Regions from separate parts of the Promicromonospora sp. NPDC019610 genome, predicted to be linked through region 2. Evidence: riboswitches for the same ligand, from Rfam matches in the RefSeq annotation. Region 2 holds a riboswitch; the other holds the start of a gene.

Region 1 (3,394 bases), on a different contig from region 2:
GGGGCCGTGGTCGGTCTGCACGGCCGCGGCGATGCGGCCGATGCCGCGGGAGCGCTCGATGCGCGCGCGGTAGTCGTCGGGGATGTCCCGGTCCTTGTTGAGCAGGTAGAGGCTCATCAGCTTGAAGGTGAGCTCGACGTCGCGGATCTGGGCCACCTCGAGGGCCCAGCGCGACGTGATCCAGGCGAAGGGGCACATGGGGTCGACGTAGACGTCGACGACGGGACGGGCTGCGGTCTCGGTCACGCGCAGCAGACTACGCTCAACCGCGTGACCGGGATCCGATGGGGAAGCCTCGCCACCGTCGTGGCCGGCGGGGTGATCTTTCTGGTGTGCCTGGTGGGTGTGATCCTCGGTCACCCGTGGTCCGCGGTACCCGGTGTTCTCGGCCTGCTGACGGCCGTGCGCGAGGTGCGTTACCTGCGCAGACTGCAGTCAGGGAAGATCTCCGGCAAACGGGAAAATTCGCATCATGAACCGCATTCTTCGCTCAAAGACTCTTCACGGCGCCCGGGGGGCACGCGGTAGCCTGCCTGGCATGACCGCCGTCCGTACCCACACGCACGCGCAGGCAGTCGACGCAGCGGTAGACCTGTTCACCCGACAGGGGTACGAGGGAACCACCGTCGAGGAGATCGCCGACGCCGCGAAGGTGAGCCGTGCGACGTTCTTCCGCCGGTTCCGCTCGAAGGAGGACGTGGTCTTCGCGGACCACGAGCTGCTGCTCGAGGAGGTGGTGGTCATGCTGGCCGCGACCCGTCCCGACGCGCGTGCGAGCGAGGAGTCGGGCCACGACCTGGGGCGCGCCTGGGACCCCGACGTCGACCCGTACCTCGAGGTGTGCCGCGCGGCGCGCATGGTGTTCGACCACCATGTGGGCCAGCGCGAGACCTCGCTGGCCCGATACGCGCTGCTGCAGCAGGTCCCGGCCCTGCGCGACCGCGAGCTCGTCACGACGCACCGCTACGAGCGGGCGTTCACGCACTACCTGCGCGACACCCTGCCGCCGGAGCGCTCCGCCTCCACGGCGTCGATCGCGTTCGCGGCCTCGGTGGTCGCGGTGCACAACGCGATCCTGCGGCGCTGGCTGCGCACGCCGTCGCTCGAGCTGCGGCCCGAGCTGGAGGAGGCCTTCGCCGACCTGCGGCGCGCCGCCGTGCTCGGCACCGCCGCCAGCCCCCTGGCGGACGACGGCACCCCGGTCACCCGCCGCGTCGTCGTCACCGTCGTCGAGGGGGTGGCCGGGCCCGATGAGGTGGCCCGCGCCGTCCGGGACGCGCTGGTCTAGTTCGTGTCTTCCGTGTCAGACGTACAGGTCACCCGGGTGACCTGTACGTCTGACACGGGGTGGGTTCTCGTGGGAATGCCGCCGTGGCATCCTGTGTTCCGCTAGACATCGTGCAGCAGCAGTTGCACACGTGCTCCGGGGTCGGTGAAATTCCGAGCCGGCGGTCATAGTCCGCGACCCGGGTGCTCCTTCGGGAGAACCCGGTTGACCTGGTGAGATTCCAGGACCGACGGTGAAAGTCCGGATGGGAGGAAGCACGTGCGGCGCGCGCCGTCGACCCCTCGGGGTCCCCGGCACCACGCCGTCGTCGGCGCCCTCGTGGCGCGCCGGCCCTCACCCCGGAGTCCCGTGTGCGGACTTCGGAAGAGGGAAGAGACATGGACTGGTTCCGCGCCGCCTACGACGCGACGTTCCTGGTCGGCGACCAGCAGATCTACTGGCGCGAGGTCATCGGCAACCTGTTCGGCCTGACCTCCGCACTGGGCGGCCTGCGCCGCAAGGTGTGGGCGTGGCCGGTGGGCATCGTCGGCAACATCTTGCTCTTCACCGTCTTCATGGGCTCCTGGTTCGGCGAGACGGGCCGGGCGGACATGCTCGGCCAGGCCGCCCGCCAGATCATGTTCATCGCCGTCTCGATCTACGGCTGGTACCGCTGGCGGCAGACCCAGCGGTCGGGCGGGGCCGGAACGGTCGCGGTGCACCCGCGCTGGGCCTCGTGGCGGGTCCGCATCGGCCTCGTGACCGGGATGCTCGCCGGGACCCTGCTCCTGACCCCCCTCTTCCGTGCCCTCGGCTCGTACGAGCCGGTCTGGGCCGACGCCTGGATCTTCACGGGCTCGGTGCTCGCCACGTACGGCATGGCCAAGGGCTGGGTCGAGTTCTGGCTGATCTGGGTGGCCGTCGACCTCGTCGGCGTCCCGCTGCTGTTCTCCGCCGGGTACTGGGCCACCGCCCTGATGTACGTGGTCTACGGGGCGTTCACGCTGTTCGGCTTCTTCGCGTGGTGGCGCATCAGCCGCCGGGAGAACGCCGGCCCGGACCGCACGGCGGTCGCGACGGCCTGATCGCGTACCGTCGGCGCTCGTGAACGCACCGGAGCGTACGGCCAGGATCGGGATCGTCGGCTCGGGCTTCCGCGCCCGCACCATGCTGCGGGTGCTGCACGCCCTGCCGGACCGCTTCGAGGTGGCCGGGGTGGCCACCCGCAACGCGGCGGACCGCGCGGCGCTGGCGACGCGCGGCCTGCCGGCCGCCGGGCTGCCGGGGCTCCCCGCCCCGGCCTTCGCCTCGGTGCGGGAGCTGCTCGACGGCGGCGCCCCGGACCTGGTGCTGCTGACCCTCCCCGCGGGCGCTGCCCAGCCGGTGGTCCGCGACCTGGCCGCCGCCGGCGTCCCCGTGCTCACGGAGACGCCGGCGGCCGGCACGGTCGAGGAGCTGGCGGCGCTGCAGCGGCTCGTGGACGACGGCGCCTGCGTGCACGTGGCCGAGCAGTACCACCTGGAGCCGTTGATCGCGGCGCAGCTCGCGGTCGCGGCGTCCGGCCTGCTCGGCGCCGTGACCGACGCGCACGTCGCCGTGGCGCACGACTACCACGGCCTCAGCGTGCTGCGCCGCGCCCTGGGCGCCGGCTTCGAGGACGTCGAGATCACCGCCCGGCGCGACGCGCGGCGGGTGCTGCCGAGCCCCGGCCGGGCGGACGACCCCGACGACCTCGCCCTGGTCGGCACGGTGCACGCGACCGCGTGGCTGGACTACGGCGACCGCCTGGGTACGTACGAGTTCGACGACGTCCAGTACCGCTCCTGGGTCCGCTCCCCCGCCCTGCTGGTCCGCGGCGAGCGGGGCGAGCTGCGCGACGACGTCGTGCGGAGCGTCGGCGCCGACGGCCTGCCCCGGCGCTCCGCGCTGGAGCGCGTGGCCGCGGGCGGGGCCGGCAGCCACGAGGGCCTGTTCCTGCGCGGCTACACGCTGGACGGCGAGTGGCTGTACCGCAACGCGTTCCGCCCGGCCCGCCTGCCCGACGACGAGCTGTCGATCGCGCGCATCGTGGCCGACATGGCCGACCACGTGCTGCACGGGGCGGCCGCGCCCTACTCCGTGGCCGAG
Region 2 (3,394 bases):
CCACTGACCGACCCAGGTCGCACCCGGCCGCACCCGACCGCCGCGGCCGTTGAGTGCTGGGTATTCGCGCATCTTCACGTCCCAGAAGCGCAAATACCCAGCACTCAGCGATCGGTCTCGCTTGATTTCCTGTTGGAAATAGTGTGCCAAGCGGGCCGAGTCACCCGCACCGGGTCCGCGGCCAGCTCACCGACCCGCCCCGGTGGGGGAGGACGGCTCGTACTTTCGGCCAGTCCGAAGACTGGTCCGTGGGCCGATGACCTTGCTCCGACCGGCCGGGATGCTCGTTACATGACGACACCCGACGCGGCGCCTGACGCTGCACCCCAGGCCGCAGCAGTCTCCGGGACCGCAGCACCCGAGGCGACGACCGGGACGACGTCCGCGACGCCGCCCCGGCGCACCCGCCGCCGCGCCTGGCTCGTTCCCGCCGGCCTCCTCCTGCTGTCGGTGATCCCGGCGATCGGCGGCTCCGCGCGGCTCGCCGAGCTTGCTTCCGGCCCGGTGCTCACGGAGGAGAACGCGCGGTTCGTGACGCAGCCGCTGCCCGTCGTCGTGCACATCGTGTGCGTGACGGTCTACAGCATGCTGGGCGCCTTCCAGTTCGTGCCGGGCCTGCGCCGTCGCCGCTGGCACCGGTGGGCCGGGCGGGTGCTCGTCCCGGCCGGGGCCGGCGTCGCGCTCACCGGGCTCTGGATGACGGCGTTCTACGACCTGCCGGTCAGGGACACGGTCGTGGTCAACGGCATGCGGTACCTGGTGGGCACCACCATGCTGGTCGCGCTCGTGCTGGGGGTCCGGGCGGCCTTGCGCCGGGACTACGCCACCCACTCCGCGTGGATGACGCGCGCGTACGCGCTGGCCATGGGCGCCGGGACCCAGGGGCTGCTGCTCGGGCCCCTCGTGCTGGTCACCGGCCGCCTGGACCCCGTGACGAACTCGATCGGGCTGACCGCGGGGTGGGTGATCAACCTCGCCGTGGCGGAGTGGGTGATCCACCGGCGCCGGCTCCGGGCGCGCAGATGACGGGACCACGGATGACGGGACCACGCACGACGGGACCGCGGGTGACGGGCCCGCATGTGACGCAGACCATGGCCGCACGCGCCGCGACCTGTGGCATGCTGACGAGCAGCAGTACGCACACACGTGCTCCGGGGTCGGTGTAATTCCGAGCCGGCGGTGACAGTCCGCGACCCGCGTCCGTCCGCAAGGACGGGCCGGTTGACCTGGTGGAACTCCAGGACCGACGGTGAAAGTCCGGATGGGAGGAAGCACGTGCGGCGGAGCCGTCCCCCCGGGGCGTGCGACGTCGTGACGTCGTGCGCGCGAGCAGGGCCTTCCGGCTCCTGACTCGCGCACCCGTCGTCCACCCCCGGAGCGCCGACGCTCGGGGAGGACGGCATGAACGACGGCAAGGATCAGGCATCCATCGGACCGGACGGTCTCCAGGCCGCTGAGCTGAAGAAGGCGATGCGCCGCGCCCTCGCGCTGGCGCGGCTGGGCCCGGCGTACGGGCCCAACCCGCGCGTCGGCTGCGTGCTCCTCGGCCCCGACGGCGGCACCGTCGCGGAGGGTTACCACCGCGGCGCCGGCACCCCGCACGCCGAGGCCGCCGCCCTGGCGGACGCCCGGTCGCGCGGCGTGGACCCGCGCGGCACGACGGCGGTCGTGACCCTGGAGCCGTGCGCGCACCACGGCCGCACCGGCCCCTGCGCGGACGCCCTGATCGAGGCGGGCGTCGCCGCGGTGCACGTGGCGGTCGGCGACCCGAACCCCGTCGCGACGGGCGGCGCGACCAAGCTCCGCGACGCGGGCATCCCGGTGTCCGTCGGCCTGCTCGCCCACGACGGCGAGGAGCTGCTGCGGCCCTGGCTGCACGCCGTCCGCACCGGCCGGCCCTACGTGACCCTCAAGCTCGCCACCAGCCTCGACGGCCGGGTCGCCGCCGTGGACGGGACCAGCCGCTGGATCACCGGCGACCGGGCCCGCGCCCACGCCCACGCGGTCCGCGCGCAGGTTGACGCGATCGCCGTCGGGTCAGGCACCGCTCTCGTCGACGACCCGTCGCTGACCGCCCGGCGGGCCGACGGCGGTCTCTTCGAGCACCAGCCGCTCCGCGTGGTCCTCGGGCGTCGCGCGGTGCCTGACGGCGCCCGCCTGCGCGGGACCGGCGGCCCGCTGCTGCACCTGCCGACCCACGACCTCGACGCCGCGCTGCGGGACCTCGGCGGCCGGGAGGTGCGCCACCTGCTCGTCGAGGGCGGTCCCACGCTGGCCACGGCCCTGCTGGCCGCGGACCTCGTCGACGAGCTGCACGCCTACGTCGCGCCGGTGCTGCTCGGCGCGGGCGCCACCGCCGTCGGCGACCTCGGCGTGACCACCATCGGCGAGGCCGCGCGCTTCGCCACCGCGGACGTCACCCGGCTGGGCGACGACGTGCTACTGGTGGCGCGCCGCCTCAAGCCCGCTGAGGCCGAGCCCTCTCAAAACCAGTCCGCTGAAGACAGCACCGCAGCAGAGCAGACCGCAGCCCTTTCCGCACAGGACGGCCGCCCCGGCCGGCGCACCCAGGAGGAGATCTGATGTTCACCGGAATCGTCGAGGAGCTCGGCTCCGTCGTCGCGCTCGTCCGTCCCGACGGCGCGGGCGCCACGCCCGGCACCCCGCCCGGCACGGACGCCGTCGCGCCCGACGCGGTCCTGACCGTCGCGGGGCCGCTCGCGACGTCCGACGCGCGCCCCGGCGACTCGATCGCCGTCGACGGCGTGTGCCTGACCGTCACCTCCGTGGCCGACGGCGCGTTCGTGTCCGAGGTGATGCCCGAGACCCTGCGGCGCACGTCGCTCGGCGGCCTGGTCCCCGGAGCCCGGGTCAACCTGGAGCGGGCGCTGCCCGCGAACGGCAGGCTGGGCGGGCACGTGGTCCAGGGGCACGTCGACGGCGTGGCCACGCTCGTGCGGCGCACACCCGGGCCGCGCTGGGACGACCTGGAGTTCTCCGCGCCCACGGCCCTGACCCGGTACGTCGCGGAGAAGGGCTCGGTGGCGCTGTCGGGGGTCTCGCTGACGGTGACGTGGGTGTCGGACGACGGGTTCGGCGTCTCGCTCATCCCGACGACGCTCGCCGCCACCACGCTGGGCGGGCTGGCCCTGGGGGGCGTCGTCAACGTGGAGGTCGACGTGCTCGCGAAGTACGTCGAACGCCTCATGGCGAGCGGGGTCGCCCGATGAGCGGCGTGCGGGCGGCGGAACTCGCCGGCACGGACACGCCGGGCACGGGGCTCGTGGAGCGTGCCCTCGCCGAGCTCGCCGCCGGGCGTCCCGTGCTGGTGGCCGACGACGCCGGCCGGGAGAACGAGGTGGACGCCGTCCTGGCCGCCGGCGTCGCGACG

What was found. Region 2 has a riboswitch for FMN ahead of ribD (bifunctional diaminohydroxyphosphoribosylaminopyrimidine deaminase/5-amino-6-(5-phosphoribosylamino)uracil reductase RibD). Riboswitches for the same ligand answer to the same signal wherever they lie in the genome.
Region 1: another riboswitch for FMN. It lies ahead of pnuC (nicotinamide riboside transporter PnuC); the one in region 2 lies ahead of ribD (bifunctional diaminohydroxyphosphoribosylaminopyrimidine deaminase/5-amino-6-(5-phosphoribosylamino)uracil reductase RibD).

The regions. Positions count from the first base shown of each region.
Region 1 covers NZ_JBIRXX010000003.1:81,099-84,492, reverse strand. The annotation lists gene ACH45N_RS21530 (DsbA family protein) at 1-246, opposite strand, end outside; gene ACH45N_RS21525 (hypothetical protein) at 271-528, shown strand; gene ACH45N_RS21520 (helix-turn-helix domain-containing protein) at 539-1,288, shown strand; FMN riboswitch at 1,415-1,550, shown strand; gene pnuC (nicotinamide riboside transporter PnuC) at 1,666-2,352, shown strand; gene ACH45N_RS21510 (Gfo/Idh/MocA family protein) at 2,372-3,394, shown strand, end outside.
Region 2 covers NZ_JBIRXX010000002.1:745,056-748,449, forward strand. The annotation lists gene rpe (ribulose-phosphate 3-epimerase) at 1-7, shown strand, start outside; gene ACH45N_RS14975 (DUF2306 domain-containing protein) at 292-1,026, shown strand; FMN riboswitch at 1,146-1,282, shown strand; gene ribD (bifunctional diaminohydroxyphosphoribosylaminopyrimidine deaminase/5-amino-6-(5-phosphoribosylamino)uracil reductase RibD) at 1,405-2,586, shown strand; gene ACH45N_RS14985 (riboflavin synthase) at 2,586-3,233, shown strand; gene ribA (GTP cyclohydrolase II) at 3,230-3,394, shown strand, end outside.